Regions from separate parts of the Streptosporangium sp. NPDC049248 genome, predicted to be linked through region 3. Evidence: riboswitches for the same ligand, from Rfam matches in the RefSeq annotation. Region 3 holds a riboswitch; each other region holds the start of a gene.
The links. A riboswitch is a leader RNA that binds a small molecule or an ion and turns the genes downstream of it on or off. The one in region 3 is predicted to bind cobalamin.
Positions count from the first base shown of each region.

Region 1 (9,465 bases), on a different contig from region 3:
GTCCTGGTCCGCACCGCGTCCGGGCGGGTGCTGTCGCCCACGTACGCGGCGGGCGCCCGGCCGGTGAGCGCCCGCACGGTGGCGATCATCCCGCCGTGGTACTGGAAGTAGTCGTCGGAGTCGGCGATGTCGTGCTCGCGGGTGTCGACGTTCTTCGCGGCCACCGCGATCCGCCGGTAGGCGCTCTCCATGTCCTGCCGGGCCGGTGCCCCGTCGAGGTCGCGGCCGTAGGCGAAGCCGCCCCAGACCGCGTACACCTCGGCCAGGTCGGCGTCGTCGCGCCAGTTCCCGCTCTCCATCAGCGGCAGCAGGCCCGCACCGTAGGCACCCGGCCGGGAGCCGAAGATCCGCAGGGTGGCCCGCCGCTCGTCGCCGTGCGCGGCCAGGTCGGCGTCGGCGTGCGCCCGCACGTAGTTCTCCTCGGCGGTCTCCGCGAGGCCCGCGACCAGCCGTACCGCGTCGTCCAGCATGGTGACGACGTGCGGGAAGGCGTCCCTGAAGAACCCGCTGATCCGGACGGTCACGTCGATCCTGGGCCGGCCGAGTTCGGCGAGCGGGACCGGTTCGAGGCCGCTGACCCGGCGGGACGCCTCATCCCAGACCGGCCGCACGCCGAGCAGCGCGAGCACCTCCGCCACGTCGTCGCCCGCCGTGCGCATGGCACTGGTGCCCCAGACCGACAGCCCGACGGAGCGCGGCCACTCACCGGTGTCGGAGCGGTACCGCTCCAGCAGGGAGTCGGCCATGGCCTGCCCGGTCTCCCACGCCAGCCTGCTGGGCACCGCCCGGGGATCGACGGAGTAGAAGTTCCGCCCGGTCGGCAGCACGTTGACCAGCCCGCGCAGCGGTGACCCGCTCGGCCCGGCGGGGACGTAACCGCCGTCGAGCGCGTGCAGCACCGCGCCGATCTCGTCCGTGGTCCTGGCGAGCCGGGGCACGATCTCCCCGGCCGCGAACCCGAGCACCTTCTCCACGGCGGCCAGGACCCCGGAGCCGCGGTCACCCCCGCCGGCCAGGACGGACGCGGTGACGGGGGAGACGGCGAACGGATCCCAGCCGCGCTCCTCCATGCCCTCGACGAGGGCGCGGGCCAGCGACTCGGCCTCGTCCACGCTCACCCTCGCGGCGCCGCCGTCCTCGGCCAGGCCGAGGGCCTCACGCAGGCCGGGGAGTGCCTCCTGACCGGCCCAGATCTGGCGGGCGCGGAGCATGGCCAGCACGAGGTCGACGCGGGCCTTCCCCTCGGGGGCGTCGCCGAGCACGTGCAGGCCGTCACGGATCTGGACGTCCTTGACCTCGCAGAGCCATCCGTCGACGTGCAGCAGGAAGTCGTCGAACCCGCTGTCCTGCGGCCGGTCGTCGACGCCCAGGTCGTGGTCGAGCCTGGCGGCCTGGATCAGCGTCCAGATCTGCGCCCGGACGGCGGGCAGCTTGGCCGGGTCCATGGCCGCGATCGAGGCGTGCTCGTCCAGCAGCTGCTCCAGCCGGGCGATGTCGCCGTAGGTCTCCGCACGGGCCATCGGCGGCACCAGATGGTCGACCAGTACGGCGTGCGCCCGCCGCTTGGCCTGCGTGCCCTCACCGGGGTCGTTGACCAGGAACGGGTAGACCAGCGGCAGGTCACCGAGCGCCGCGTCGGGGCCGCAGGAGGCCGACATCCCCGCCGACTTGCCGGGCAGCCACTCCAGGTTGCCGTGCTTGCCGACGTGCACGATCGCGTGCGCGCCGAAGTCGTCGGCCAGCCACCGGTAGGCGGCCAGGTAGTGGTGGCTCGGCGGCAGGTCGGGGTCGTGGTAGATGGCGACCGGGTTCTCCCCGAAGCCGCGCGGCGGCTGGACCATCACCACGAGGTTGCCCGCGCGCAGCGCGGCCAGCACGATCTCGCCGTCCGGATCGCGGCTCCGGTCGACGAACGACTCGCCCGGCGGCGGCCCCCAGTGCGCCTCGACGCCGTGCCGCAGGTCCTCGGGCAGCGTCTCGAACCACGCCCGGTAGCGCGCGGCCGGGATCCGCACCGGGTTCGCGGCCAGTTGCTCCTCGGTGAGCCAGTTCCGGTCCTGGCCGCCCGCCGCGATCAGCGCGTGGATAAGCGCGTCGCCGTCCAGTTCCGCCACGCCGGGGAAACCGTCTCCGAGGTCGTACCCGGCCTCCGTCATGGCCGTGAGCAGCCTGACCACGCTGGCCGGTGTGTCCAGGCCGACCGCGTTGCCGATCCTGGAGTGCTTGGTCGGGTACGCCGACAGCATCACCGCGATCCGCCGTTCCGGTGCCCTGACGTGCCGGAGCAGACCGTGCCGTACCGCGATGCCGGCCACCCGCGAGGCCCGCTCGGGATCGGCCACGTACACGGTCAGACCCTCGTCGTCGACCTCCTTGAAGGAGAACGGCACGGTGATGATCCGCCCGTCGAACTCGGGGATCGCCACCTGGGAGGCCGCGTCGAGCGGGGACAGGCCGTCGTCGTTCTCCCGCCAGGCGTCCCTTCCCGTGGTCAGGCAGAGGCCCTGCAGGATCGGCACGTCCAGCTCGGCGAGCGCGCCGACGTCCCACGCGGAGTCGTCCCCGCCCGCCGAGGCGGTCGCCGGACGGGTGCCCCCGGCGGCGAGCACGGTGACCACCAGGGCGTCCGCGGCCCGGAGCGTGTCGAACAGGCCGGGCTCGGCGCTGCGCAGGGAACCGCAGTAGACGGGCAGGGCCTGGCCGCCCGCCTCCTCGATGGCCAGGCAGAGCGTCTCGACGAAGGCGGTGTTGCCCGCGACGTGGTGCGCGCGGTAGTAGAGCACTCCGATGACGGGGCCCTCGGTGCGTCGCGCGACACGTTCGAGGGGGCCCCAGCCCGGGGTGGGCGCGGGCGGTGCGAAGCCGTACCCGGTGAGCAGCGCCGTGTCGGAGAGGAAGGCGTGCAACTGGGCCAGGTTCGCCGGACCGCCGTGCGCGAGGTAGGCGTGCGCCTCGGCGCAGACCCCGCCGGGCACCGTGGACAGCTCCATCAGCTCGGCGTCGGGGGCCTGTTCGCCACCGAGGATCACGACGGGCCGCCGGTCGGCGAGCAGCGCGTCCAGCCCGTCCTGCCATGCCCGCCGGCCGCCGAGCAGCCGCACGACCACGAGGTCCGTGCCCTCGGTCAGCGCGGGCAGGTCCTCGGCGGACAGCCGCGCCGGGTTGCCGAGCCGGTAGTTCGCGCCGCTCGTCCGCGCGCTGAGCAGGTCGGTGTCGGAGGTCGACAGCAGCAGGACGGCGGGTGGCGCGGGCGGTGCGGCCGATCGTGGGGTGGGCGGCACGGAACGCATGCGGAAGTCCTCCCTCGGGGTCCTCGCCCCGGGTCGTCGTCATCGCGACGGCAGGAGTCTCCTGGCTCCCGGATCAACGCTCACCCCGGCCTTCCCGTCCGTTACCGGACCGTGGCCTTCGGTGGGGTTCGCTCCCCGGTTACAGTGGCGGGACCGCGCCGGTTTCACACCGGCTTCCTCCCTGCGCCGTCGCCTAGGTCACACTATGCCAGGCGGACATCCGTAAAGAAATGGGAGCTACCATCCACTGCGTGTCAATAACCGACCCTCCCGGAAGAAACCGGGCCGACGCGTGTCCCGGAGCGCTCCAGGTGCACGCCGCGGCCGACGGCGGCCTGGCACGGATCAGGATTCCCGGCGGGGCGCTCACGGCGGGTCAGCTCCGCGTGGTCGCCGCCGCCGCCCGGGAGCTCGGATCCGGCGTGATCGAGCTGACCTCCCGGGCGAACCTCCAGGTGCGCGGCCTCCCGCCGCAGGACGGCGAGCCCCTTCCCGCCGTGCGTCCGGCACCCGGCGACGCGCGCGTTCCGGACGACGCTCGGCGGCCTTCCCCGGCATCCGACCTCGCCGTGCGGCTGGCCGCCGCCGGGCTGCTGCCGTCGGCCACGCATGAGCTGGTACGCAACATCGTGGCCTCACCCCTGGCCGGGCGGGCACCCGCGAGCCTGCTCGACGTCCGTCCGCTCGTGTCCCGGCTGGACGGGGAACTCCGCGCCCGGCCCGTGCTCGCCGACCTGCCCGGCCGGTTCCTCTTCGCGCTCGACGACGGCTCGGGCGACATGGCGGCCCTCGGCGCGGACGTCACACTGCTGCCGGTCGAACCGGTGGACGCCTCGGTGGACGACGTCTCCGAGGTGGCGCTGCTGCTCGCCGGTGCCGACCGGGGGCTGCGCGCACCCGTCTCCTCCGCCGTCACCGGCATGCTCGCGGTCGCCGAGGCGTTCCTGGCCGAGCGCGCCGAGCAGGGGTCGGGCGCGTGGCGGCTCGCCGAGCTGACCGACGGTCCAGGACGGGTCTCGGCCCGCGTTCTCGGGACGGAGCCGGCTCTCCGGCTGTCCGCCCCCGCCGTACGACGGGCGCGGACGGCGGGGGGAGGCACGGTCGGGGTCATCGCACAGCGTGACGGAAGATCGGCCCTCACCGTTCTCGCCGCGCTCGGGCGGCTCACGGCGGCCCAGCTGGAGGCGCTCGCCCGGGCGGCCGAGCACGGCGGGGGAGAGGTCCGGGTGACGCCGTGGCGGACGATCGTCGTCCCCGACCTGCCGCCGCGGGAGGTCGACGGCCGGCGGGCGGCGCTCGCGGACGCGGGCCTGGTCGGCGACCCGGCGTCACCGTGGCTGGGCCTGACCGCCTGCGTCGGCCGGCCCGGATGCGCGAAGGCCCTCGCCGACGTCCACGCCGACGTCCACGCGGGTGTGCACGCGAACGGCGGCACCGGCTCCGAGTCCGGTGCGGGCGGTCCTGACGGCGTCCGCCCCCCGCGGAGCCGCACCCGTGCGCTTCCCGTGCACTGGTCGGGCTGCGAGCGGCGATGCGGACGCCCGCGCGGCCAGGTCGTGGACGTGGTCGCGACCGGAGACGGATACCGCGTCGAGGCGGACGGCGTGAGCCGTACGTTCGCCGACGCCGAGCAGACGAGCGCCGCGGTGGCGGCGACCAGAGAGGGAAAGTGATCGACTACATCAGGGACGGAGCGGAGATCTACCGCCGCTCCTTCGCCACCATCCGCGCGGAGACGGACCTCGGCGGCATGCCGCCGGGCGTCGCACAGGTCGCGGTCCGCATGGTGCACGCCTGCGGCATGGTCGACCTCGTCAACGACCTCGCGTGGTCGCCGGGAGTCGTCACGGCGGCGCGCGGGGCGCTGCGCGACGGCGCGCCCGTGCTGTGCGACGCCATGATGGTCGCCTCCGGCGTCACCAGGCGGCGGCTGCCGAAGGCGAACGAGGTGATCTGCACGCTCGGCGACCCGCGGGTGCCGGAGCTGGCGCTGCGGCTGGGCACCACCCGCAGCGCCGCGGCGCTGGAGTTGTGGCGCGACCGGCTCGACGGCGCGGTGGTCGCGATCGGCAACGCGCCGACCGCACTGTTCCGCCTGCTCGAACTGGTCGAGGAGGGTGCCGGACGCCCGGCGGCGGTGCTGGGCGTGCCGGTCGGCTTCATCGGGGCCGCGGAGTCGAAGCTGGCCCTGGCCGAGCACCCGGCCGGACTCGACCACCTGGTGGTGCACGGGCGCAGGGGCGGCAGTGCGATGGCGGCGGCCGCGGTCAACGCGGTCGCGAGTGAGGAGGAGTGAGCGGGTTGAGCGGGGATCTCGGGTGCCGGTGCGGGGTCGGGCTCGCGATGGCGGCGGCTGTCGTCAACGCGGTCGCGGGTGAGGGGGAGTGAGCGGGTTGAGCGAGGGTCTCGGGTGCCTGTACGGGGTCGGGCTGGGGCCGGGAGACCCGGAGCTGGTGACGGTGAAGGCGGCCAGGCTGCTCGGTGCGGCCGACGTGATCGCCTACCACAGCGCCCGGCACGGGCGGAGCATCGCCAGGTCGGTGGCGCTGCCCTACCTGCGGGGAGACCAGGTCGAGGAGGCGCTGATCTACCCGGTGACCACCGAGACCACCGACCACCCCGGCGGATACCAGGGCGCGCTCGACGACTTCTACGCCGACTGCGCCGTGCGGCTGGCCGCGCACCTGGACGCCGGACGCGACGTGGTGGTGCTCTGCGAGGGCGACCCGCTCTTCTACGGCTCCTACATGCACATGCACAAGCGGCTCGCGCACCGGTACCCGACCGAGGTGGTGCCGGGAGTGACCTCGGTCAGCGGGGCCGCCGCGGTGCTCGGCCGCCCGCTGGTCGAACGGGACGAGACGCTGACCGTGCTGCCCGGCACGCTCCCGGCGGACGTGCTGGCCGAGCGGCTGGCCGCCGCAGACTCGGCCGCGGTGCTGAAACTCGGCAGGACCTTCGAGAAGGTCCGCGCCGCCTTCGCCGAGGCCGGTCGTCTCGACGATGCCTGGTACGTCGAGCGGGCCACCACCGGCAAGCAGCGCATCGAGCCGCTGGCGGACGTCGACCCCGAGTCGGTCCCCTACTTCTCCCTCGCGCTGCTGCCCAGCCCGCTCACGCCGTTCTCCGCGAAGGCCGCGGCCGACCGCGAGGAGCAGGCCGGAGACGAGCGGCGCGGCGAGGTCGTCGTGGTGGGACTCGGCCCCGCCGGGCGGCCGTGGCTGACCCCCGAGGCGCAGGACGCCCTCGCCCGGGCCGACGAGCTGATCGGCTACGGCCCCTACCTCGATCGGGTGCCGCCCAACCCGCGCCAGCGCCGCCACCCCACGGACAACCGGGTCGAGGCCGAGCGCGCCGCGCACGCGCTGGGGCTGGCCGCCGCCGGATCGCGGGTGGCCGTGGTCTCCTCGGGTGATCCGGGGGTGTTCGCCATGGCCAGCGCGGTGCTCGAGGTCGCGTCCGAGCCGAGGTTCGCCGATGTCGAGGTACGCGTGCTGCCCGGCCTGACCGCCGCCCAGGCGGTGGCCAGTCGCGCCGGGGCCCCGCTGGGCCACGACTTCTGCGTGCTGTCGCTGTCCGACCTGCTCAAGCCGTGGGAGGTCGTCGCGGACCGGATCACCGCCGCGGCACGGGCCGACCTGGTGCTGGCGATCTACAATCCGGCCTCGCGGAGCCGGACCTGGCAGGTGGCCGCCATGCGCGACCTGCTGCTCGAACACCGTTCCCCGCGCACGCCCGTCGTCATCGGGCGGGATGTCGGCGGCCCGCAGGAGAGCGTGCGCGTCGTGGAACTGGCCGATCTCGACCCCGCCGCGATCGACATGCGCTGCCTGCTGATCGTGGGCTCGTCCACCACCCGGCTCACCGAACGCGGCGGACGGCCCGTCGTCTACACCCCGCGCCGTTACCCGGCCTGAGCCTCCACCCAGGCCGCGGCCGCCTCGGCGGTGTCCGCCAGCGGGACACCGCCGGGAACCGGCGGCCGCCGTACGATGACCACCGGAAGCCCCAGCTCCCGAGCGGCGGCCAGCTTGGCGGTGGTCATCTCGCCGCCGCTGTCCTTGGTCACCAGCACCTCGACGCGGTGCTCGCGCATCAGCTCCAGCTCTCCGCGCAGGGTGTACGGCCCCCGGGAGAGCACGACCACCGTCCGGCCGGGCAGCGGTGGGGTGGGCGGATCGACGGACCTGGCCAGGAACCACAGGTCAAGGCCGGTGAACGCGGCCAGGCTGCGGCGGCCGGTGGTGAGGAAGACCCGCCTCCCCAGCTCGGGCAGCAGGCGGGCGGCGGCCTCAAGCGTGGGCACCCAGCGCCAGTCGTCGTCCGGACCCTGCTGCCAGCCGGGGCGGCGCAGCACCAGCAGCGGCACCCCGGTGCCGGCGGAGGCCGCGACGGCCGAGGCGGTCATCCGCCGGGCGAACGGGTGGGTGGCGTCGACGACCAGGTCGATCGCGTGCTCCCGTAGCCACCCGGCGAGCCCCTCGGGGCCGCCGAATCCACCCTCGCGCACCTCGCCGACCGGGAGCCTGGGGTTGGCGACCCGTCCCGCCAGCGAGGACACCACGTGCAGATCCGCCTGCCCGTCCAGCCGGGCGGCCAGCGCCCTGGCCTCCGCGGTGCCGCCCAGGATCAGCAGGCGTCGCATCGGCCGCTCACCCCCGGCACCTGTCCGCCGAGTAGAGGTGGCTGTCGGGGAACGCCGAGGCCGTCAGCACCCGCCCGACCACGATCACCGCCGTCCGCAGCACCCCGGCGGCCCTGACCCGCTCGGCGATGTCGGCCAGGGTGCCCCGCAGGATCACCTCGTCGTCCCTGCTCGCCCGGGCCACCACCGCCACCGGGCAGTCGGCGCCGTAGGCGGGGAGCAGCTCCGCGACGACCGCCTCGATCCGCTGCACGGCCAGGTGCAGCACCATGGTCGCCCGGCTCGCGCCGAGCGTGGCCAGCTCCTCGCCCTGCGGCATCGGCGTGGCACGCGCGGACGTACGGGTGAGGATGACGGACTGCCCGACTCCCGGCACGGTGAGCTCCCGCTTCAGCGAGGCCGCCGCGGCCGCGAAGGCCGGGACGCCCGGCACCACGTCGTACGGGATGCCGAGCGCGTCCAGCCGCCGCATCTGCTCGGCCATCGCGCTGAAGACGGAGGGGTCGCCCGAGTGCAGCCGGGCGACGTCCAGCCCGGCCGCGTGCGCGCCGGCCATCTCGGCGACGATCTCGTCGAGGGTGAGCCCGGCCGTGTCCACCAGCCGTGCCCCGGGCGGGCAGTCGTCCAGCAGCTCGCGCGGCACCAGCGATCCGGCGTACAGACACACCGGGGACGAGGCGATCACCCGCAGGCCGCGCACCGTGACGAGGTCGGCGGCTCCGGGACCCGCTCCGACGAAACGCACCCTGGCCGTCAAGACTCCTCCTCCTTGACCGGTGACTCTTTGACCGGTGACTCTTTGACCGATGACCAGACGGTCACCGGCATCATCGTCCGCCAGCCGGTGAAGCCGCCGACCGGGGCGGCGCGGCCGACCGCGAGGCGCACCAGGTCCCCGCCGTACCTGCCGTACCAGTCGGCCACCACCGCCTCGGACTCCAGGGTCACCGCGTTGACCACCAGCCTGCCGCCCGGCCTGAGCGCCGCCCAGCAGGTGCTCAGCACCCCGGGGGCCGTCGCGCCGCCGCCGACGAAGACGGCGTCGGGCGTGGCCAGCCCGGCGAGCGCGCCGGGGGCCGCGCCGACGACGATCTCCAGCTCGGGCACTCCCAGTGCGGCGGCGTTGCGCGCGGCCCGCTCCGCCCGGTCCCGGCGGCTCTCCACCGCCACGGCCCGGCACGCGGGATGGCAGCGCATCCACTCGATCGCGATGCTCCCCGCACCCGCGCCGACGTCCCACAGCAGCTCGCCGGGGACGGGCGCGAGGCGGGACAGGGTGACCGCCCGCACCTCGCGCTTGGTCAGCTGCCCGTCGTGCTCGAACGCCTCGTCCGGCAGCCCGGGGACGCGGGGGAGCGGGACGTGTCCCGGGTCAGACATTGCCGAGCACCCGGGTCACCTGGATCTCGATCACGACACGGTCGGGGTTCACCCGGGGGGCGCGGTAGCGCAGCGTGTACCGGCGCTCGGCGTCGGCGACCTCCTCGGGGGTGTCCCGGAGCACCGCACGCCCCTCCAGGGTGGACCAGC
Region 1 covers NZ_JBFAQY010000005.1:338,645-348,109, forward strand. Annotated here, with positions in the region: gene cobN (cobaltochelatase subunit CobN) at 1-3,290, opposite strand, end outside; cobalamin riboswitch at 3,322-3,526, opposite strand; gene AB0K21_RS13175 (precorrin-3B synthase) at 3,542-4,963, shown strand; gene AB0K21_RS13180 (precorrin-8X methylmutase) at 4,960-5,586, shown strand; gene AB0K21_RS13185 (precorrin-2 C(20)-methyltransferase) at 5,684-7,207, shown strand; gene AB0K21_RS13190 (cobalt-precorrin-6A reductase) at 7,195-7,935, opposite strand; gene cobM (precorrin-4 C(11)-methyltransferase) at 7,943-8,692, opposite strand; partial or broken gene cbiT (precorrin-6Y C5,15-methyltransferase (decarboxylating) subunit CbiT) at 8,689-9,291, opposite strand; gene AB0K21_RS13205 (pyridoxamine 5'-phosphate oxidase family protein) at 9,308-9,465, opposite strand, start outside.
Region 1: linked by a shared signal. The riboswitch ahead of cobN (cobaltochelatase subunit CobN) and the one ahead of AB0K21_RS21170 (hypothetical protein) in region 3 are both predicted to bind cobalamin.

Region 2 (9,465 bases), on a different contig from region 3:
GCGACTGCGCCGGGCGCCGGCCATCGCCCATCCCCCAGCCTCGGGAGCTCCACAGACCGTCACCGGCCGCCGGCGGCTTCACCGCACCTGGACCGCACCGGAACCGCAGGTTGACAAGTCCCACCGCAGTGGAGATCGTTTTCCCGGAACGGATCGGCCCTTCCCCGGGTCGGCAGCGGAAAGGTATCGCGGCCGATGCCAGGATGGCGGACGTCCACGACATCGTCGAGGCACTGCCCCGGGGCTACGACACGCTGCTCTTCTTCGGGGACGAGGAGGAGGACACGCAGACCGGGGTGCTGCTCTCCGGAGGCCAGTGGCAGCGTCTGACCCTGGCCCGCACGATGGTGCGCGAGCGGCGCGACCTGCTCATCCTCGACGAACCCAGCTCGGGTCTGGACGCGCGGGCCGAGTACGAGATGCACCGGCGGCTGCGCGAGCATCGCATGGGGCGCACCAGCCTGCTCGTGTCGCACCGGCTCGGTTCCGTCCGCGACGCGGATCTGATCGTCGTACTCGGCGACGGGCGGATCGTCGAACAGGGAACGCATGACGACCTCATGGCCGCGGGCGGAGGCTACTCCCAGCTGTTCGAGGTGCAGGCCAGGGGCTATCGCGAGGATGCCGACGTTCAGTGACCGGGCGTCTCGTCGAGGCCGCCGACGCGATGCGGGCGCACATGGCCCGGGTCGGCACCGTCATCGCCGCCCTGCACGCCTCCGGGCGCCGCTCCCGCGACCGCTCCGGCGTGCGCCTTCCCCCGCGGGGTCCCGAGTCGACGTCCCGGGACCCCGCGGGGGCGCCCTCTGCGCCGGAGCAGGCGGCCGGAACGCCCGCCCCGGACCGGGAGGGAGATCCGTCACCGGAGCGCGAGGAGGCGGCCCGGCTTGACCGGGAGTCCTCGTTCCGGGAGACCCGCACGGCGCTGGCCGAGCTGTTCGAGCCCGACCGCGACTCCCTCCGGCTGCCCCCGGAACGCCTGGCCGCGCTCTTCCTCGCCATGGTGTTCTCCAGCACCCGCCGGCCGGAGGGCGCCCCCGAGCCGAGCGCCGACCTCGTCGACGTGTTCGTCCACGGTGCCCTGAGCTGACTCTCCGTGGGCCGCACAGGCTCACCGACACCCGGGCCCGCCGCCTCGGAGCGTCACGACCGGAGGAGGGCATCGCGGCCTACCGGCTGCCCGGCGGCCGTCTCCCCTGCCCGCCCCGATCTCGCCTGACCGCACCCGTCCTCGAACGATCTCAGAAGACTCCACCGAAAGGCCCGGCAGTGACGATCACTTTGAACCACACCATCGTGCCCGCGCTCGACAACCAGGGGGCGGCCGACTTCTTCGCGGGCATCATGAACCTGGAGTGCCTGCCACTCGCCGGAGCACACGCCCACTTCGCCCCGGTCCGGGTGAACGAGTCCCTCACCCTCGACTTCATGACCGTGGAAGACCCCGAAGGGCACCACCTGGCCTTCGACGTCGACCCGGCCACCTTCGACGGGATCCTCGCCCGTCTCAAGGACCGAGGCGTGCCGTACGGCAACCACCCCGCCCACCACGACAACGGGCGGATCGACCATCCACTTCGCCCGCGCGGCCTGTTCTTCACGGACGAGACGGGCAACCTCTACGAGGTCATGTCCGACTGACCGCGGCACCCCCGGTCCAGGTGAAGCGGGGCGGGCGACGTTCGAGGAAGGCCGCGACGCCCTCGGTGACCTCCTCGCGCGCCTCCTTCTGCCACAGCAGGAAGCGCGCCTCGTCGGCGCGGCCGTCCACGATCTCCTTCGCGGCGGCCACGGTCAGCTGGGAGCGGCCGGCCAGGGTGCGGGCGAGGCCGTACACGCGCTCGGACAGCTCCCCTTCCGGCAGGACCTCGTCCACCAGGCCGGTGCGCAGGGCCCGGTCGGCACCGATGAGCTCCGCGGAGAAGAGCAGGAACTTGGCGGTGGACGGGCCGACGGCGGCGGTGAGGCGGCGGGTGGAGCTCGGCGGGTAGACGATGCCGAGCTTGGCGGGGGTGATGCCGAAACGGGCTCCCTCGGCGGCCAGGCGCAGGTCACAGGCGAGGGCGAGCTGGCAGCCGCCGCCCACGCAGAAGCCCTCGATCATCGCGATCACCGGTTTGGGGAACTCCGCCAGCGCCCGCTCCGCGGCGACCGTCGCCCCCGTGTCATCGCCGCTCTCGTCGCCGTTGCCGGCGAGTTCGGCGAGCTCCGAGATGTCGGCCCCGGAGCAGAAGGTACCCGCCGCCCCGGTGAGCACCAGCACCCGCACGGCCGGATCGTCCGCCAGCGGCGCGAGCAGCGTGGGCAGAGCCCGCCACATGGCCGCGCTCAGCGCGTTGCGCTTCTCTGGACGGTTGATCCTCAATGTGGCGACATACCGGTCAACGGACAGTTCAAAGCCTTCGGAGATCTGCACGGGATAGATTCTCCCGGTACGTCTTATGACCTTGTCATCAGACCACCCCAAATCATGAGAAACCGCATGTTCAGCATCATTTGCCTCTGAAGTGAGCAATCCTGCGCGGCACCGTGCCCGAACGGCCGCGGCGGGTGCGGCCGCGACCGCGGCATCCGAGACGTCTCCATGTCGCACCCCCGGCCCGGCCGGCTCAGGGAACCGGTCGCCTCAGGACGGAACCGGCCGATCGCCGTCCTCATCGCCGGAACGCCTCGCCGCCGGCGCCGTCAGGCCGGTGAGTGCCCCGGGAAGGGTGGCGGGCACGAGCGGATTCTCGACCCGGAAGCGGGGCAGGGCCTGGGGGTACCTCTCGCGGACGAAGGCCACCAGATGCTCACGGATGTCGCACTTGAGATCCCAGGCGCTGGCGGAGTCGGCGGCGCTCATCAGGGCGCGCAACTCCAGCAGCCCGTTGGGAAGGGTGTCGGTGACCTGGAGGGTCCAGTCCTTCTGGTCCCACAGCGGGTGCGCGCGCAGGGCGCGGTAGAGCTCGGCGCGCAGTTCCTCGACCGGCACCGACCAGTCGACCCGGATGAACACGTGGCCGATCACCCTGCTGCTGTGCCGGGTCCAGTTCTCGAACGGGTTGGCGGTGAAGTAGGAGACCGGCAGGACCAGCCGGCGCTCGTCCCACAGCCGCAGCACCACGTAGGTCAGGCTGAGCTCCTCGATGCGGCCCCACTCGCCCCGCACCACGACGACGTCGTCCAGGCGGAGCGCGTCACTGAAGGCCAACTGGAGTCCGGCGAGCAGGTTGCCGAGTGTCGACTGGGCGGCGATGCCGACGACGACGCCGGCGATCCCGGCCGAGGCCAGCAGTCCGGCGCCGAGCGCCCGTACCTGCGGAAAGGTGAAGAGCATCGCACCCAGCGCCACCACGATGATCACCGCCGAGGCCACCCTGCGGACCAGGGTGATCTGGGTGCGGATACGCCGGGCCTTGCGGTTGCCCTCGCCCTGGACGGTGACCAGGCGGTCCAGGACCACGTCGGTGACGGCGTAGGCGGCCTGGATGACCAGCCAGGTGGCGCACCCGATCATCGCCACGCTGAGGCCGCGGTCGATCACCTGGCTGACCGAGCCCTCCGCCATGCCCGGCTCGTAGACGGTGTAGGCGGTCGCCACGGCGGCCGTGGCGAACCCCGGCCAGGTGCAGCGGCTCACGACCGGACCGGCGAGCGCCCACTTCTCGCCGATCAGCCGTGAGCGCAGTACCCTCCGCACCGCCTCCACCGCCACGATCGCGGCGGCCACGGAAACGACCATGATGATCCAGCTGGACACTGACGACTTCCCCTCGTCGCTCTCTTCCCCGGACCATCAGCCAATCAGAAGGACTCGTCGAAGGTGACATTCCCCTCGACGGCTATCTGGTAGGCAGAAACCCGCCGCTCGAAGAAGTTGGCCAGCTCCTGCACGTCCTGCAACTCCATGAACGCGAACGGGTTGGCCGTACCGTACCGGACGGGCATCTGGAGCCTGACCAGCCGCTGGTCGGCCACGTACTCAAGGTAGCGCCGCATCTGCTCCACCCCCATTCCCTGCAGGCCGTCGCCGCACAGGTCGGCCGCGAAGGCCAGCTCGGCCGCCACCGCCTCCTCGATCATCCGGGTGACCTGCTCGGTGAGTTTGTCGTCGAACAGCTCGGGCTCCTCGGCCCGTACGGTCTCCACGACGCCGAAGGCGAACTCCATGTGCATGGACTCGTCACGGAAGACCCAGTTCGTCCCGGTGGCCAGGCCGCTGAGCAGCCCCCTGGAGCGGAACCAGTAGACGTAGGCGAAGGCCCCGTAGAAGAACAGGCCCTCGATGCACGCCGCGAAGCAGATCAGGTTGAGCAGGAACGCCCGCCGGTCCTCCCTGGTCTCCAGCCGGGCCAGCCCTCCGAGCGAGTCGATCCATCGGAAGCAGAACTCCGCCTTGTCACGGATCGAGGGGATGTGCTCGACCGCGGCGAACGCCTTGACCCGCTCGTCGGGGTCGGGCAGGTAGGTGTCCAGCAGGGTCAGGTAGAACTGGACGTGCACCGCCTCCTCGAACAGCTGCCTGCTGAGATAGAGGCGCGCCTCGGGGGCGTTGAGGTGCTGGTAGAGGTTGAGGACGAGGTTGTTGGCCACGATCGAGTCGCCGGTGGCGAAGAACGCCACGAGGCGGTTGATCAGGTGACGCTCATCGGAGGTCATCCTCGCCAGGTCCGCCAGGTCGGAGGCGAGATCCACCTCCTCGACGGTCCAGGTGTTGCGGATCGCGGCCCGGTAGCGCTCGTAGAACTCGGGGTAGCGCATCGGCCGCAGGGTGAGATCCATGCCGGGGTCGAGCAACATCGGGAGAACGCCTTTCGGGGTGGCCGAGGGGTGGCTGGGAGGGACGGGGTGCCCTTGGACGGGCCGCCGGCAGGTCTACTGGCAGGCGTCGCAGTACTCGGGGTTCTCCAGGGAGCAGGCGACGGCCTCGGGGTCGAGGACGGGGACCTCCCCGGCCGCCGGTGCCGCCACGGTGGCCTGCGCGATCCGGGTGGCCGGGCGCGAGCGCAGGTAGTAGGTGGTCTTCAGGCCCGCCTTCCAGGCGTAGGCGTACATCGAGGAGAGCTTGCCGATGGTCGGCGTGGCCATGAACAGGTTCAGCGACTGCGACTGGTCGATGTACGGGGTGCGCGCGGCGGCCAGGTCGATCAGCGCCTTCTGCGGCAGCTCCCAGGCGGTCCGGTAGAGCAGCCTCAGGTCGGCGGGGATCTCGGGAATGTCCTGGACGGAGCCGTCGGCGCGCTTGATCGCGTCACGGATCCGCGAGGTCCACAGCCCCCGGGCCCGCAGGTCGGCGACGAGATAGCGGTTGACCTGGAGGAACTCACCCGAGAGGGTCTCGCGCTTGAAGATGTTGGAGACCTGCGGCTCGATGCACTCGTAGCAACCGGCGATGGAGGCGATCGTGGCCGTGGGCGCGATCGCGATCATCAGCGAGTTACGCAGCCCCGTTCCGGCGATCCGCTCCCGAAGCTCCGTCCACGCGGCCGACGTCGCGGCCCCGTAGTGGTCGGGGTGGAGCACCCCGGCGGCGGCCCTGGTCTCCTCGTACGAGGGATGGCGGCCACGCTCGACGGCCAGGTCCGAGGAGGTCCGGTAGGCGGCGAGCGCGATCTCCTCGGAGATCCGGGTGGACAGCTCCAGCGCGCGCGGCGAGTCGAAGGGCAGCCGCAGCGCGAACAGCACGTCGGCCAGGCCCATCAGGCCGAGCCCGATCGGACGCCACTTCTGGTTGGCGGCCCTCGCCTCGGGGGTCGGGTAGAAGCCCAGGTCGATGGTGCGGTCGAGAAACCGCACGGCGGTGCGGACCGTCGCACGCAGCCGCGCCCAGTCGATCCCCTCTTCGGAGCCCGGAGACAGGTGGGCGGCCAGGTTGATCGAGCCGAGGTTGCAGACCGCGGTCTCGGCGTCGCTGGTGACCTCAAGGATCTCGGTGCAGAGGTTCGACAGATGGATGACGTTCTGGGGCCTGGCCGTCTGGTTGGAGGTCCGGTTGGCCGCGTCCTTGAAGGTCATCCAGCCGTTGCCGGTCTGCGCGAGCGTGCGCATCATCCGGCCGTACAGGGTGCGGGCGGGGAGCTGCGCGGTGAACCGGCCCTCGGCCTCGGCGGCCCGGTAGGCGTCGTCGAACGCGGCGCCGTACAGGTCGGTGAGGTGCGGGACCTCCTTGGGGTCGAACAGCGACCACACGCCGTCGGCCTCGACCCGGCGCATGAACTCGTCGGGGATCCAGTTGGCCAGGTTCAGGTTGTGCGTGCGGCGGGCCTCCTCGCCGGTGTTGTCGCGCAGTTCGAGGAACTCCTCGACGTCGGCGTGCCAGGGCTCCAGGTAGACGCAGGCCGCGCCCTTGCGGCGGCCGCCCTGGTTGACCGCGGCGACGCTCGCGTCCAGGGTGCGCAGCCAGGGCACGATGCCGTTGGAATGGCCGTTGGTACCGCGGATCAGCGAGCCCCGCGAGCGGATCCGGCTCCAGGCGATCCCGATGCCCCCGGCGTACTTCGACAGCCGCGCGACCTGCCCGTAGCGCTCGTAGATGGCCTCCAGCTCGTCGCGGGGCGAGTCGAGCAGGAAGCACGAGGAGAGCTGGGGTCTGCGCGAGCCGGAGTTGAACAGCGTGGGCGAGCTGGGCAGGTAGGACAGGGTGGCCATGAGCGCGTACAGCTCGGCGGCCTCCTCGACGGTCTCGGACAGGCCGCAGGCCACCCGGAGGAAGAAGTGCTGCGGGCGCTCCAGCACCTTGCGGGTGCGCGGGTGACGCAGCAGGTAGCGGTCGTAGACGGTACGCAGCCCGAAGTACTCGAATCTGGCGTCGGCGTCCGGCTCGATGAGCGCGTCCAGGACCCCGGCGTGGGCGGCCACGAACTCCGCGAGCCCGTCGGCGATCAACCCCGCCTCGTGCGTCGCGGCGACCGACTCGGAGAAGTCGCGGACGCCGTGCTCGGCGGCCTCGTCGGCGATCAGCTCGGCCAGCAGCGCGGCGGCGACTTTGGAGTTCTCGGGGTCGGTGATCACTCGGGCGGCGGCCTCGTCGATGGCCTGCCTGCGATCGACCGGCGCGTTCCCCGCGCTCTCCGCCGCCGTCTCCGCCAATACCTGTGTCACGTGGTGTCCCTCGCTCGCTCGAACTTCCCCCTGTGGCTCCGCCGGAGGGGCACGCGTCCGCGAGCGATCCCGGACACGCCGGACCGCCTCGTTCCGCGGGCCCTCCCACGAGGCCCTGGACAATCACGTCACCGGCAGGTCTTCGGACTCACGGGCGCCCTGCGCGTGCCTACCGGCCGTCGCTTCCCGGGCATGGCTCACCCAGTGCTCACATGACGGCTTTCGTTCCCGTTCACCGCTGCGGGGCAGTCCCGGAATCTCACCGGGTTCCCTCTTGCCTCGCCCCTCCCGGGGCGAACCAGCAACGAGCAGGATCCTACATCTAGGGGCGTCTGACGCAACTACCCCAACAAGTTGTGTCGGAAGACTTCAGCAGTCCGAGCTCGTGGAGCACCCCGCGGGTGCGGGCCGTCTCGGTGAAGAGCCACTGACGGAAGTCGTCACCGCTGAGGTAGACCCGGCTCCATCCATTGGCCGCGCACAGGGCGCGCCAGCGCGGCGCGGCGTCGATCCTGTCACACAGGGCGATCGCGGCGTCCCGGTCCGCCTGGCCCATGCCCTTGGGTCCCAGCAGGCCGCACCAGTCGCTGTACTCCAGCCGGACCTCGACCTCCAGGAGCGTCGGCGCGTCGATCCCGTCGAGCCGGCTGCCCGAGGAGACCACCAGGGGACGCAGGCGGCCCGCGGCGATCTCGGGTCGCAGGGCGCGGGCCGACCCCAGCAGGGCCGCGACCCGTCCGACCTGGAGCGCCTCGGCCGCGTCCTCGGCACCGTGGAACCCCGCGTACTCCAGCAACCGGGTGTCCACCCCGAGGCACTTGCCGATCATGCCGTAGAGCACGTGGTCGGAACCGCCCTCCGGCCGGCCGCCGACCGTCAGCGCCGCCGGGGTGCGGCGCAGCTCCGCGGCGAAGTCCTCGAAGGTGCGCAGCCGGGAGTCCGAGGGGACGACCAGGACCGTCCAGTCGCCGACCAGGCGGGCGAGGGGGGTGGCGGCGTCCACCACCGCGGCGGTGTTGGCGATCTCCGCGGCCGTCACCATCGGCATCGCGGCGACGAGCAGCCTGCCCTCGCGCGCGAACGAACCGCGCACGGCGCCGAACGCGTCACGCGGGACGGAACCCAGGGGCCCCGGCCGCTCGACGGCCATGGCGGAGCGTGCCAGCCCCGACAGGACCAGGACGGAGGCGAGCCTGCCCGCGATCCCGTCCCAGCCGTGGCCGTCGGCGGTGGGTTCGAGGATGCTCAGGCGGCCCACGGCCGAGCCGGCGGAGTCGCCGTTCAGGTCGCAGCCCGCGACGACCACGGCACCCGCGACCAGCGCGAAAAACCTCCTACGGCGCATAAGCGCCCCTTCCCCCAAGAACCCCCTATACCATAGGTTACCGCTTTATCACTATCTGTCACAGACCGGGGGTCGCCGCGCCCCCGGCCGGGGCGACCACCGTCGGCGGCCGCCCCGGGAGCCCTCTCACTCCACCGTGACGCTCTTGGCCAGGTTGCGGGGCTTGTCGACGTCCCGCCCCAGCGCCACGGCGGCGTGGTAGGCGAAGAGCTGAAGCGGGATCGACAGCAGGATCGGGTCCAGCTCGATCTCGTTCCTGGGCACCACGACGCAGTCATCGGCCAGCTTGGGGTCCACCGCGCGGTGACCGACCATGAGCACCCGGCCGCCCCGGGCGCGGATCTCACCCAGCGTGGTGAGGTTCTTGTCCAGCAGCTCGTCGTCGGGAACGATCGCCACGGTCGGCATGTCCGGGCCGATCAGCGCCAGCGGCCCGTGCTTGAGCTCGCTGGCCGGGTACGCCTCGGCGTGCACGTAGGAGATCTCCTTGAGCTTCTGTGCGCCCTCGCGTGCCACCGGATATCCTCGGACCCGGCCCACGAACATCATGCTCGGCGCCTCGGCGTACTTCTTCGCCAGTTCCTGGAGCTGCGGCTCCAGCGCCAGGATCTCCTTGATCTGGTCCGGCAGCCTCCGCAGGCCCTCGCAGATCCGGCGGCCGTCGGCGGGAGACAGGTCCCGCACCCGGCCGAGGTGCAGCGCGAGCAGCGCGAAGGCCACGGCGGTCGAGGTGAACGCCTTCGTGCTCGCCACCGAGACCTCGGGACCCGCGTGCAGGTACACGCCGCCGTCACACTCGCGGGCGATCGCGCTGCCCACGGTGTTGACGATGCCGAGCACCCGGCCGCCCTTGCGCTTGAGCTCCTGGACGGCGGCGAGGGTGTCGTAGGTCTCCCCCGACTGGCTGATCGCCACGTACAGGGTGTCCGCCTCCACCACCGGGCTGCGGTAGCGGAACTCGCTGGCCGGCTCCGCGTCGGCCGGGATGCGCGCCAGCTCCTCGATGAGCTGCGCACCGATCTGGCCCGAGTAGTACG
Region 2 covers NZ_JBFAQY010000002.1:189,895-199,359, forward strand. Annotated here, with positions in the region: gene AB0K21_RS04805 (ATP-binding cassette domain-containing protein) at 204-638, shown strand; gene AB0K21_RS04810 (hypothetical protein) at 635-1,090, shown strand; gene AB0K21_RS04815 (VOC family protein) at 1,270-1,641, shown strand; gene AB0K21_RS04820 (enoyl-CoA hydratase/isomerase family protein) at 1,628-2,416, opposite strand; gene AB0K21_RS04825 (mechanosensitive ion channel domain-containing protein) at 2,627-3,742, opposite strand; gene AB0K21_RS04830 (ribonucleotide-diphosphate reductase subunit beta) at 3,787-4,782, opposite strand; gene AB0K21_RS04835 (ribonucleoside-diphosphate reductase subunit alpha) at 4,858-7,083, opposite strand; cobalamin riboswitch at 7,199-7,401, opposite strand; gene AB0K21_RS04840 (tripartite tricarboxylate transporter substrate-binding protein) at 7,406-8,428, opposite strand; gene glmS (glutamine--fructose-6-phosphate transaminase (isomerizing)) at 8,555-9,465, opposite strand, start outside.
Region 2: linked by a shared signal. The riboswitch ahead of AB0K21_RS04835 (ribonucleoside-diphosphate reductase subunit alpha) and the one ahead of AB0K21_RS21170 (hypothetical protein) in region 3 are both predicted to bind cobalamin.

Region 3 (9,465 bases):
CGTCATCGTCGTCCGCCCCTCGCCCGCCGGACGCGCCGCGGGCGGGCGGCCGGTATGGCTCGGCCTGGTCAACCACTCCGATGCCGTCGAGGATATCGCCGCCTGGATCCGGGGCGGCGGTCCCGGCCTCGCGCCGATTCCCGACATCCTCACCCTGCACGCCTTCACCCCGCCTGGCCTGGTCAGAGTGAGGAAAGACCCGCTCGTCCGAGGGCTTTCCGTGGTGAGCCCCGAAGAAGGCGTCTCAGCGAACAGGGAACCGTGATGCCGGACCAGCGCTCTTGCGGCCAAGCGTCGTGTCCGGGCCGGTTTCGGCGGCGCCGTATCAGCTTTTTGTCGTTGATTTGAAGATCCGGCTTCTCGCCTCATCCCGCTCATCGGGCTCAGCCCGTGAGTGAAAGGACCTGTTCATGACGAGCCGACGCTCGCTCCCCCTCCTCCCACTTCTCGTATCCGCCTTGCTGGTGGCCGGCTGTGGAACCACCGAGCAGCCCACCGCCGGCCCCACGGCTGTCACGAGCCCGGCCGCTGCGGGCTTCCCGCTCACCGTGACCAACTGCGGCGTGAGCACTACCTTCCAGAAGCCGCCGCAGCGGGCGGTGACACTCAACCAGCATGTCACCGAGATCATGCTCGCTCTCGGGCTGGAGAAGTCGATGGTCGGGACCGCCTACCTCGACGACGAGATCCCGCCCGACTACCAGGCCGCCTATAACGGAATCAAGGTGCTCGCCGAGGAGTACCCCTCCTACGAGGCGCTGCTGTCGGCCGAGCCCGACTTCGTCTACGGCGGCTTCAACAGCGCCTTCGACGACAAGGAAGGGCGCGGCCGGGACGCCCTGGCCAAGGCCGGGATCAACTCCCACGTCAACATCGAAGCCTGCCCGACCGGTCCGGTGACCATGACCCAGGTCGAGGACGAGATCCGAACCATCGGCACCATCTTCGGGGTGGCCGACCGTGCCGAGCAGCAGATCACCGCGATGCGCGGCGTGCTGGACGGCGTCAAGGCCAAGATCGACGGGGCCGACCCGGTCAAGGTGTTCGTCTACGACAGCGGTGACAAGACCGCCTTCACCGCCGGCGGCGCCGGAATCGGCAACGAGATGATCAAACTGGCCGGTGGGACGAACCTGTTCGCCGACCTTCCCAAGTCCTTCGGAGACGTCTCCTTCGAGCAGGTCGCCGACCGGGCACCCGAGATCATCGTCATCTACGACTACGGCGACAAATCCCCGGAGGACAAGAAGAAGTTCCTGCTCGCCAACCCGGCCCTCAAGGACGTGCCCGCGATCAGGAACCAGCGGTTCGCGGTGCTACCGCTGTCGTCCACGGTGCTGGGCGTGCGGGTTCCCGCAGGGGTGGAGTCGCTGGCCCGTCAGCTGCACCCGGACCGTTTCGCGTGACCCAGATCGCTCCAACCTCGCCGTCGGTGGCCTTGGCCCGTCGCCTGCGCATGCCGTACGCGCTGGTCCTGTCAGTGCTCGGCATCGCCGTGGTCGTGGCCGCGACGGCTGGAATCTCGATCGGCTCGGTCCGCCTGCCGTTCGCCGAGGTGTGGGGCATCGTGCTGCACCGGCTCTACCCTCCGCTGGTCGAGCCCACCTGGACGCCGGTCAGGGAGACGATCGTGATGGACGTCCGCCTGCCCCGGATCCTGCTGTGCGGCGTCGTGGGGGCGGGGTTGTCGGTGTGCGGGATGGCCTTGCAGGCGCTGGTGCGCAATCCGCTGGCCGACCCGATGCTGCTCGGGGTCTCCTCGGGGGCGACGGTCGGCGCCGTCGTCGTCATGGTGTTCAACGTCTCGCTGCTCGGTGTGTTCTCGCTGCCGCTGGCCGCCTTCGCCGGCGCCTTCACGGCGCTCGTGCTGGTCTACTTCCTGGCCCGCACCGGCGGGCGGATGACGACCGTACGGCTGGTGCTGGCCGGCGTCGCCACGGCCGAGGTCCTTTCGGCGGTGGCCAGCTACCTCATCGTCACCTCCAACGACCCGCACAAGGCCGATTCGGCGCTGCGCTGGATGCTGGGCGGCCTGGCCGGCACCACCTGGGACCTCGTCTGGATCCCCGCGGCGGCGGTGCTGCTCGGCACCGGCGTACTGCTGGGTCTTGGCCGCCCGCTCAACCTGCTGCTGGCCGGGGAGGAGGCCGCCGCCGCCCTGGGACTGAACGTGCACCGCTTCCGCGGTGCGCTGTTCGCGCTGGTCGCCCTGATGATCGGCACGATCGTCGCGGTCAGCGGTTCCATCGGGTTCGTGGGGCTGATGCTGCCGCATGTGGTGCGCCTGCTGGTCGGCGCCGACCATCGGCGCGCGCTGCCCGCCGTCGCCCTGCTGGGCGCGGCCTTCCTCATCGCCGCCGACCTCGCCGCCCGCACTGTGATCGCCCCCGAGGAGATTCCGATCGGCATCCTGACCGCCCTGACCGGGGGGCCTTTCTTCCTGTGGCTCATGCGGCGGAGGGCGGCCCGGTGATCCCGGCGGACAGACCCGCGGCTCTGCACGTGGAGGACGTCGGCGTCGTCGTCAGCGGCAAGGTCCTGGTGCGGGAGGTGTCCTTGGACGTCGCCCCGGGCGAGGTCGTCGCGCTCGTCGGCCCCAACGGCGCGGGCAAGTCCACCCTGCTGCGCACCCTCTACCGTGCGCTACGCCCCACGTCGGGACAGGTGCGGCTGGACGGTGAGGACGTCTGGCGGATGACCGGCAGGCGGCTGGCCCGGCGGCTGGCCGCCGTCCTGCAGGAGACGCCCGGCGAGTTCGAGCTGACCGTGTACGACGTGGTCGCGATGGGCCGCAGCCCGCACAAGCGCGCGTTCCAGGGCGACGACGCCGATGACCGGCGCATTGTCTTGGACGCGCTGGGCGAGTTGGATGTCGCCGACCTCGCCCAGGCTCCGTTCGACCGGCTGTCCGGCGGCGAGAAGCAGCGCGTCCTCATCGCCCGCGCCCTGGCGCAACAAGCAGGGACGATGGTGCTGGACGAACCGACCAACCACCTCGACCTGCGCCACCAACTGGATGCCCTCCAGTTGGTGCGGCGGCTCGGCGTGACCGCCGTCGTCGCGCTGCACGACCTCAACCTGGCCGCGGCGTTCTGCGACCGGATCTGCGTCATGGACACCGGCCGCCTGATCGCCGCGGGCCCGCCCGCCCGGGTGCTCACCACGGCACTGCTGGCCGCGGTCTACCGGGTCGAGGCCGAGGTCACCCTGCACCCCCGCACCGGCGTCCCGCAGATCAGCGTGCTTCCAGGAGACCTGACACGACCCGACTGCGGCCCGGGGCCGTGGTGATGTGCACGGGCCGGGCCAGCCTGGTCAGGGCGGATTCGCGCAATGAACCTGGGCATCAGCGGGCTACAGAGTAGGTGCATAACGGCACAGCAGAGTCATGCCAAGGGCGACCTGGGCGGGTTCCAGCGTAGTCTTGCCGTCCTCGATGTCCCACAACCCGTTCTGCAGGATACGGCCAAGCGTCCACCCGGTCGCCCGCTGCCGGTCCAGGCCGAGCACCTCGGTGAGGAGGTCGAAGCGGCGGAGGACCGTGCGGGTCACGTCGCCGGTCGCCACCACCGCCTCTTCCCATCGGCTGTCCAGCGCCGGCCACAGGTCGAACCCGGGGTCGCCGGCCAGCGGTTCGGGGTCGATGGCCAGCCATGGTTCCCGTTGCCCGGCGAGGATGTTGTCGTAGTGCAGGTCCCAGTACAGCAGGCGGTCACCGGGTTCGCCGATCAATTCGGCCACGGCGGACGCGCAGGCGCGTACCAGTTGTTGCTCGGCCGGGTCACGCAACGCCGACACAGCGCGTGGAACCTGGTCCAGCATGGCGGCGGCGATGTCGGCCAGGCGCCGCAGACCAGGTGGGGCGGGCACCGCGACCAGGCGCGCCATCAGTTCGGCGAGGATCCGCATGGCGGCATCGTCGTCAGCCACCGACGACAGCGGCCGGGCTGCGTCCAGTCGTTCCAGCAACATGGTGCCGGTGTGCGGGTCGTGGTCGAGCAGGCGCACCACGCCGTTGCCGTCCCATGCCCGCAGACCAAGCGCGGCGCCGACGTTGTCTTCGCTTGCCTGCTGGAATTTCAGCACCGCGGGCGCACCATCTGCGCGGATCACCGGCAGCACGAGCGAGGCCTGGCCGTGTGCTGCGGGGCCGTCCGGCCGCAGTGTCCAGTGGTCCAGGAAGTCCGCGGCCAGTCGGGGCAATTCGGCGATCCAGGCACGGCCGGACGCATTGTCCTTGCCGTACGCCGCGGCGAACGCGTCGGGGACGTCGACGGGGATCGGCGTGCTCATGTCGGGTATCTCCTTCGTGGGTTTCGGGGTGTTCGGGATACGAAAGGTCCTGGGGGTGCCCGGCTTCTGGGCCCTCCACTCGGGGCGCCGTCACCAAAGGGCTGCGAAACGCCCTCTGAAGCAGTCCGTGCAGGATTTACCGGCTCAGTCATGTGCTACCCGGTGTTAGGGAAGCGTTCCAGAAGCGGATACGGCCATCGGGCTTCGCGTGCCGCGTTCGCGGTCGCCCTCGGTTGTGAGTTGCGCCACGTCCACCGCCTGGTCTACTCCGAAGGCATCGCGCTCGACGACCCGGGAGCCGCCGTGCCCATCGGCCTTGGCTGCCGCATCTGTGAGCGGCGCGACTGCGTGCAGCGAGCGCGTCCCCCGGCCGGGGGACGGCTGTCGATCGACGAGAACCGCCGCACCCACGTTCCTTATCCGGTCGTCAGCCGGGAGGCCGGCATCGACGGTTGACGGCGGCGAGACGGTGGCGGGAACGGCGTGCAAGAGATGCGGGCGCCTTTCATCCCAGGGCGGCCCGCAGGACATCGGGTGCCTCCACCAGGGACGGGCCGTACCAGGTCAGATGCCGGCCGCTGACCAGCGCGGCCGGTGTCCCGGGGAAGAACCCGGGACCGTCCTCGGCGGTGAACCGGTAAGGCTCGTCAGGCAGGACGACGAGGTCGGCGCCCGCCGCCAGCAGGTCGGGCAGGGCGACCTTCGGGTAGCGCTCCGGGTGGCCGGAGTAGAGGTTGCCGACACCGATCCTGCTCAGGAGGTCACCGGCGAAGGTGTCACGTCCGAGGACCATCCAGGGTTTGCGCCAGATGGGGATCACCGCCCGCCGTACACCGGGGAGCGGCGGAGCCGACCATGCCCGTTCCGCGGCGGCGAGCCAGCCCGGCTCGGGAAGAGCGCAGGCCACCGTGAGCGTCCGGCGCAGGGAGGCGAAGGCCTCCTCCAGTGTGCGGATCCTCGTCACCCACACCGCCAGCCCGGCCGACCGCAGCGCCTCTAGGTCGACAAGGCGGTTCTCCTCCTCGTTGGCCAACACCAGGTCCGGCTCAAGGGCGGCGATCGTGGCCAGGTCGGGGTTCTTGGTGCCGCCGATCCGCCGCACCGGCAACGGCGCGGGATGGGTGCACCAGTCGGTCGCGCCGACCAGCAGGTGCGGGGCGGTCTCGGCGAGCGACTCGGTGAGCGAGGGGACGAGGGACACCACGCGGCGTACGGCACCACGCGTTCCAACGGAAGTGCCGAGGTCGTCAAGCATCGTCGATGTCCCTTCCGGTGGGGCCGGTCACAGCCTCGACGCGGGCGGCCAGGGCATTCAGTACCTCACCGTGCTGGGCGGGCACACTGATCTCCAACAACAGGTGGCCTCCGGTGGCGGTCAGAGTGAAGGTGAAGAACGAGCAGCACAACGTCTCTCGTAGGGCCGGTTGCGCCGCCCAGGCAGCCACCGATGGCACGGAATCCAGCCTCAGCCGCAACCTGACCGGGCAGGGCCGTCAGCGCGGAGGATCCTCCGGCGCCGGGACGTTTCCGGGCTCGCGAGCGCGTACCGATGCCATGCGTGTTCGCTCCATCCTCGTGGACAACACGGATCAACCCGCGGCCGGTATCCTGACTCCCGGATCAGCGCGCCATCCGGCCTTCCCGGCTTTCGCCAGTGGCTGTCGATGTTGCGATGACGCACTTCCCGGTCACAGTGGCGGGACCGCGCTGGATTCACACCAGCTTCCCTGCACCGCGGGCCTTGTCCACGAACATATAGTTGGACGTCCTAGTAAGTCCAGTGCGGCACCCGCCATCAGGCCCAGAACGATCACCCGGCCCCCGGCCCGCCCGTACGGCGCGAGCGCATTCCGGCCCCTGTCGCCCGGGGAGCCGAATGCGCCTAGGCTGGACCCGCAGTCGGTTCGCCCTGCCCGCCAGGCAGGCGCGTCGTAAGAGGGAACCCGGTGCGGCAACACTCGCCTGCTTGGCTCGCGAGCTCGCCAATTCCGGGACTGCCCCGCAGCGGTGAGTGGGAACGACCGCCGTCAAACGCACTGGGTCCGAGTACCGGACCGGGGAAGCGACGGCCAGTAGATGCCCGGGCGAAATCCCGGGCGTGCCCGCGAGTCCGAAGACCTGCCACTGCCCGCGTGCGACCACGCACGCGGTGACTTCGGTGACCTCGAGGGCGGGTCGGCGGTACGAGCGGGCATCAGATCAAGGTGCTCGCCGCTCAGCCGTTCCTTCGCGCCCCTGAGAGCACCGGGGTCCTTCCATGACTCGCGAAGGAGAGTTTCGTGGCTGAGACTTCCGCCACCCCCGCATCAATCGCCACCGTCCACGGCTATCCACGCCAGGGACCCGACCGCGAGCTGAAGAAGGCGATCGAGAGCTACTGGGCGGGCCGCGTCACCGCCGATGAACTGAACGACACCGCGGCCCGGCTGCGCCGCGACAACTGGCGCCACCTGACCGGCGCCGGCGTGCGAGAGATCCCCACCGGCGACTTCTCGCTGTACGACCATGTGCTGGACACCACCGTCATGGTCGGCGCCATCCCTGAGCGTCACCGGGCCGCCGTCGAGGCCGACGCCCTGGACGGCTACTTCGCCATGGCGCGCGGCACCCAGGACGTCGCTCCGCTGGAGATGACCAAGTGGTTCGACACCAACTACCACTACCTGGTGCCGGAACTGGGGCCCGACACCGTCTTCACCGCAGATCCGGCCAAGCAGGTCGGCGAGCTGCGTGAGGCTCTCACACAGGGGCACAGCCCGCGTCCGGTGCTGGTCGGCCCGGTGACCTACCTGCTGCTGGCCAAGCCCGCGCCCGGCGTGGACCCCGGCTTCGACCCGATCACCCTGATGGATCGGCTGCTGCCGGTCTACATACAGGTACTCGCCGCCCTGCGCGCGGCGGGCGCCGAGTGGGTGCAGCTGGACGAACCCGCCCTGGTGCAGGACCGCGATCGGGCCGTGCTGAACGCTACGGCCCGCGCCTACCGGGAGCTCGGCTCCCTGACCTACCGGCCGAAGATTCTGGTCGCCAGTTACTTCGACCGGCTGGGGGAGGCGCTGCCGGTTCTGGCCGGGGCGCCGATCGAGGGGCTGGGCCTGGACTTCACCGGCTCGGCCGCGGCGAACCTGAACGACCTGGCCAAGGTGGGCGGGGTTGTCGGCAAGCGTCTGATCGCGGGCGTCGTGGACGGCCGCAACGTGTGGATCAACGACCTGGAAAGGTCGTTGTCCACCCTGGCCACCCTGCTCGGCCTGACCGACCGGGTGGACGTGGCGGCCTCCTGCTCGTTGCTGCACGTCCCGCTGGATGTCGCGCTCGAGCACGGAGTGGATCCGCAGGTCGGCCGCTGGCTCGCCTTCGCCAGACAGAAGACGGCCGAGATCGTCACCCTGGCCAGGGCACTGAGCGAGGGCACCGGCGCCATCGCCGGGCAACTGGCCGCCAACCGGGCCGATCTCGCCTCACGGGCGGCCTCGGCGCTCACCCACGACGCCGCCGTACGGGCCCGCGCCGCCGCGGTCACCTCCGCCGACACGCGCCGCGCCCAGCCGTACGCCGAGCGGGCCGCCGCCCAGCGTGCCCGGCTGAACCTGCCGCAGCTGCCGACGACCACCATCGGCTCCTTCCCGCAGACCGCCGAGCTGCGGACGGCCCGCGCCGACCTGCGCGCCGGACGCATCGACGCCGCCGCCTACGACGAGCGGATCGCCGCCGAGATCCGCTCGGTCCTGGCCTTCCAGGAGGAGGCGGGCATCGACGTCCTGGTGCACGGTGAGCCCGAGCGCAACGACATGGTCCAGTACTTCGCCGAGCAGCTCAACGGATACCTGGCCACGCAGCATGGCTGGGTGCAGTCCTACGGCACCCGCTACGTGCGGCCGCCGATCCTCGCCGGAGACGTCTCCCGCCCCGAGCCCATGACCCTGCGCTGGACCCGCTACGCCCAGTCCCAGACGACGCGTCCCGTCAAGGGCATGCTCACCGGTCCGGTTACCATGCTGGCCTGGTCCTTCGTCCGCGACGACCAGCCCCTGGCCGAAACCGCCCGCCAGGTGGCGCTGGCCCTGCGTGATGAGGTCACCGACCTGGAGGCAGCCGGCACCACCGTCATCCAGGTCGACGAGCCCGCCCTGCGCGAGACCCTGCCACTGCGTGCCGCAGACAGGCCCGGCTACCTGGCCTGGGCAGGCGAGGCCTTCCGGCTCACCACCGGCGGGGTGCGGGCCGACACCCAGATCCACACTCACATGTGCTACGCCGAGTTCGGTGAGATCCTGGCCGCCATCGACGACCTGGACGCCGACGTGATCAGTCTGGAGGCCGCGCGCTCCCACATGCAGGTGGCCCACGAGCTGGCCGGGGCGGGGTATCCCAGAGAGGTCGGCCCGGGTGTCTACGACATCCACTCCCCGCGCGTCCCCGATGCCGGGGAGATCGCGTCCCTGTTGCGTAAGGGGCTCGACGGTATCCCGGCCGAGCGGTTGTGGGTCAACCCCGACTGCGGGCTGAAGACCCGCGGCTGGCCTGAGGTGCGAGACTCCCTGGGCAATCTCGTCACCGCCGCCCGCGAGATCAGGACCGAGGTGACCGGCTAGGAGGCCCACTGACGCGCGCCGGGCCTGGGACGGCGGGTTTTCCTGCCGTCCCAGGCCCGGCCACGCCGTCTTACACGCGACGACCGGCCGATGGCCAGCCTGATCGTCATGTGCGGCGAAAGGACAGCCACATGAGCAAGACTCCCAAAACGCGGCAAGTTCGAATCGGCGAGCACGACATGGTGGCGATGAGCCCTGACGACTACCACCGGCTGCACGCGGTTCGCCGTCAGATGGGCGCGCAGTCCGCACGCATGCGGGTCCTGAAGTCCGACTTGAACCGGGCACTGACGCGGCTGGCCCAGATCGAGGCCGTCATACGAAGGGTCACCCTCGACCACGCCGCGGACGCGTGCGGCCGAGAGGAATGCACTTCATGCATTTTACTGAAAACCGTCGACACAGCTCCCTCTCCGCACGACGCGAACGGCGATCACAGCTAGAGCGTTTCGATAGGACGGATGAAAGTCCAGGCCGGTCTTGGTGGTGAACGCGCTGACCGTGGCCAGGCGGTACGCCTCGCCACGGCAAGCACCGGCACCTCTAGCTGGCCAGCCCTTTTCTCCATACCACTTCT
Region 3 covers NZ_JBFAQY010000011.1:25,693-35,157, forward strand. Annotated here, with positions in the region: gene AB0K21_RS21135 ((2Fe-2S) ferredoxin domain-containing protein) at 1-265, shown strand, start outside; gene AB0K21_RS21140 (ABC transporter substrate-binding protein) at 411-1,406, shown strand; gene AB0K21_RS21145 (iron ABC transporter permease) at 1,457-2,473, shown strand; gene AB0K21_RS21150 (ABC transporter ATP-binding protein) at 2,470-3,291, shown strand; gene AB0K21_RS21155 (aminoglycoside phosphotransferase family protein) at 3,355-4,293, opposite strand; gene AB0K21_RS21160 (short-chain fatty acyl-CoA regulator family protein) at 4,444-4,749, shown strand; gene AB0K21_RS21165 (helical backbone metal receptor) at 4,799-5,548, opposite strand; gene AB0K21_RS21170 (hypothetical protein) at 5,541-5,747, opposite strand; cobalamin riboswitch at 5,874-6,045, opposite strand; cobalamin riboswitch at 6,226-6,413, shown strand; gene metE (5-methyltetrahydropteroyltriglutamate--homocysteine S-methyltransferase) at 6,573-8,888, shown strand; gene AB0K21_RS21180 (hypothetical protein) at 9,020-9,331, shown strand; gene AB0K21_RS21185 (family 16 glycosylhydrolase) at 9,432-9,465, opposite strand, start outside.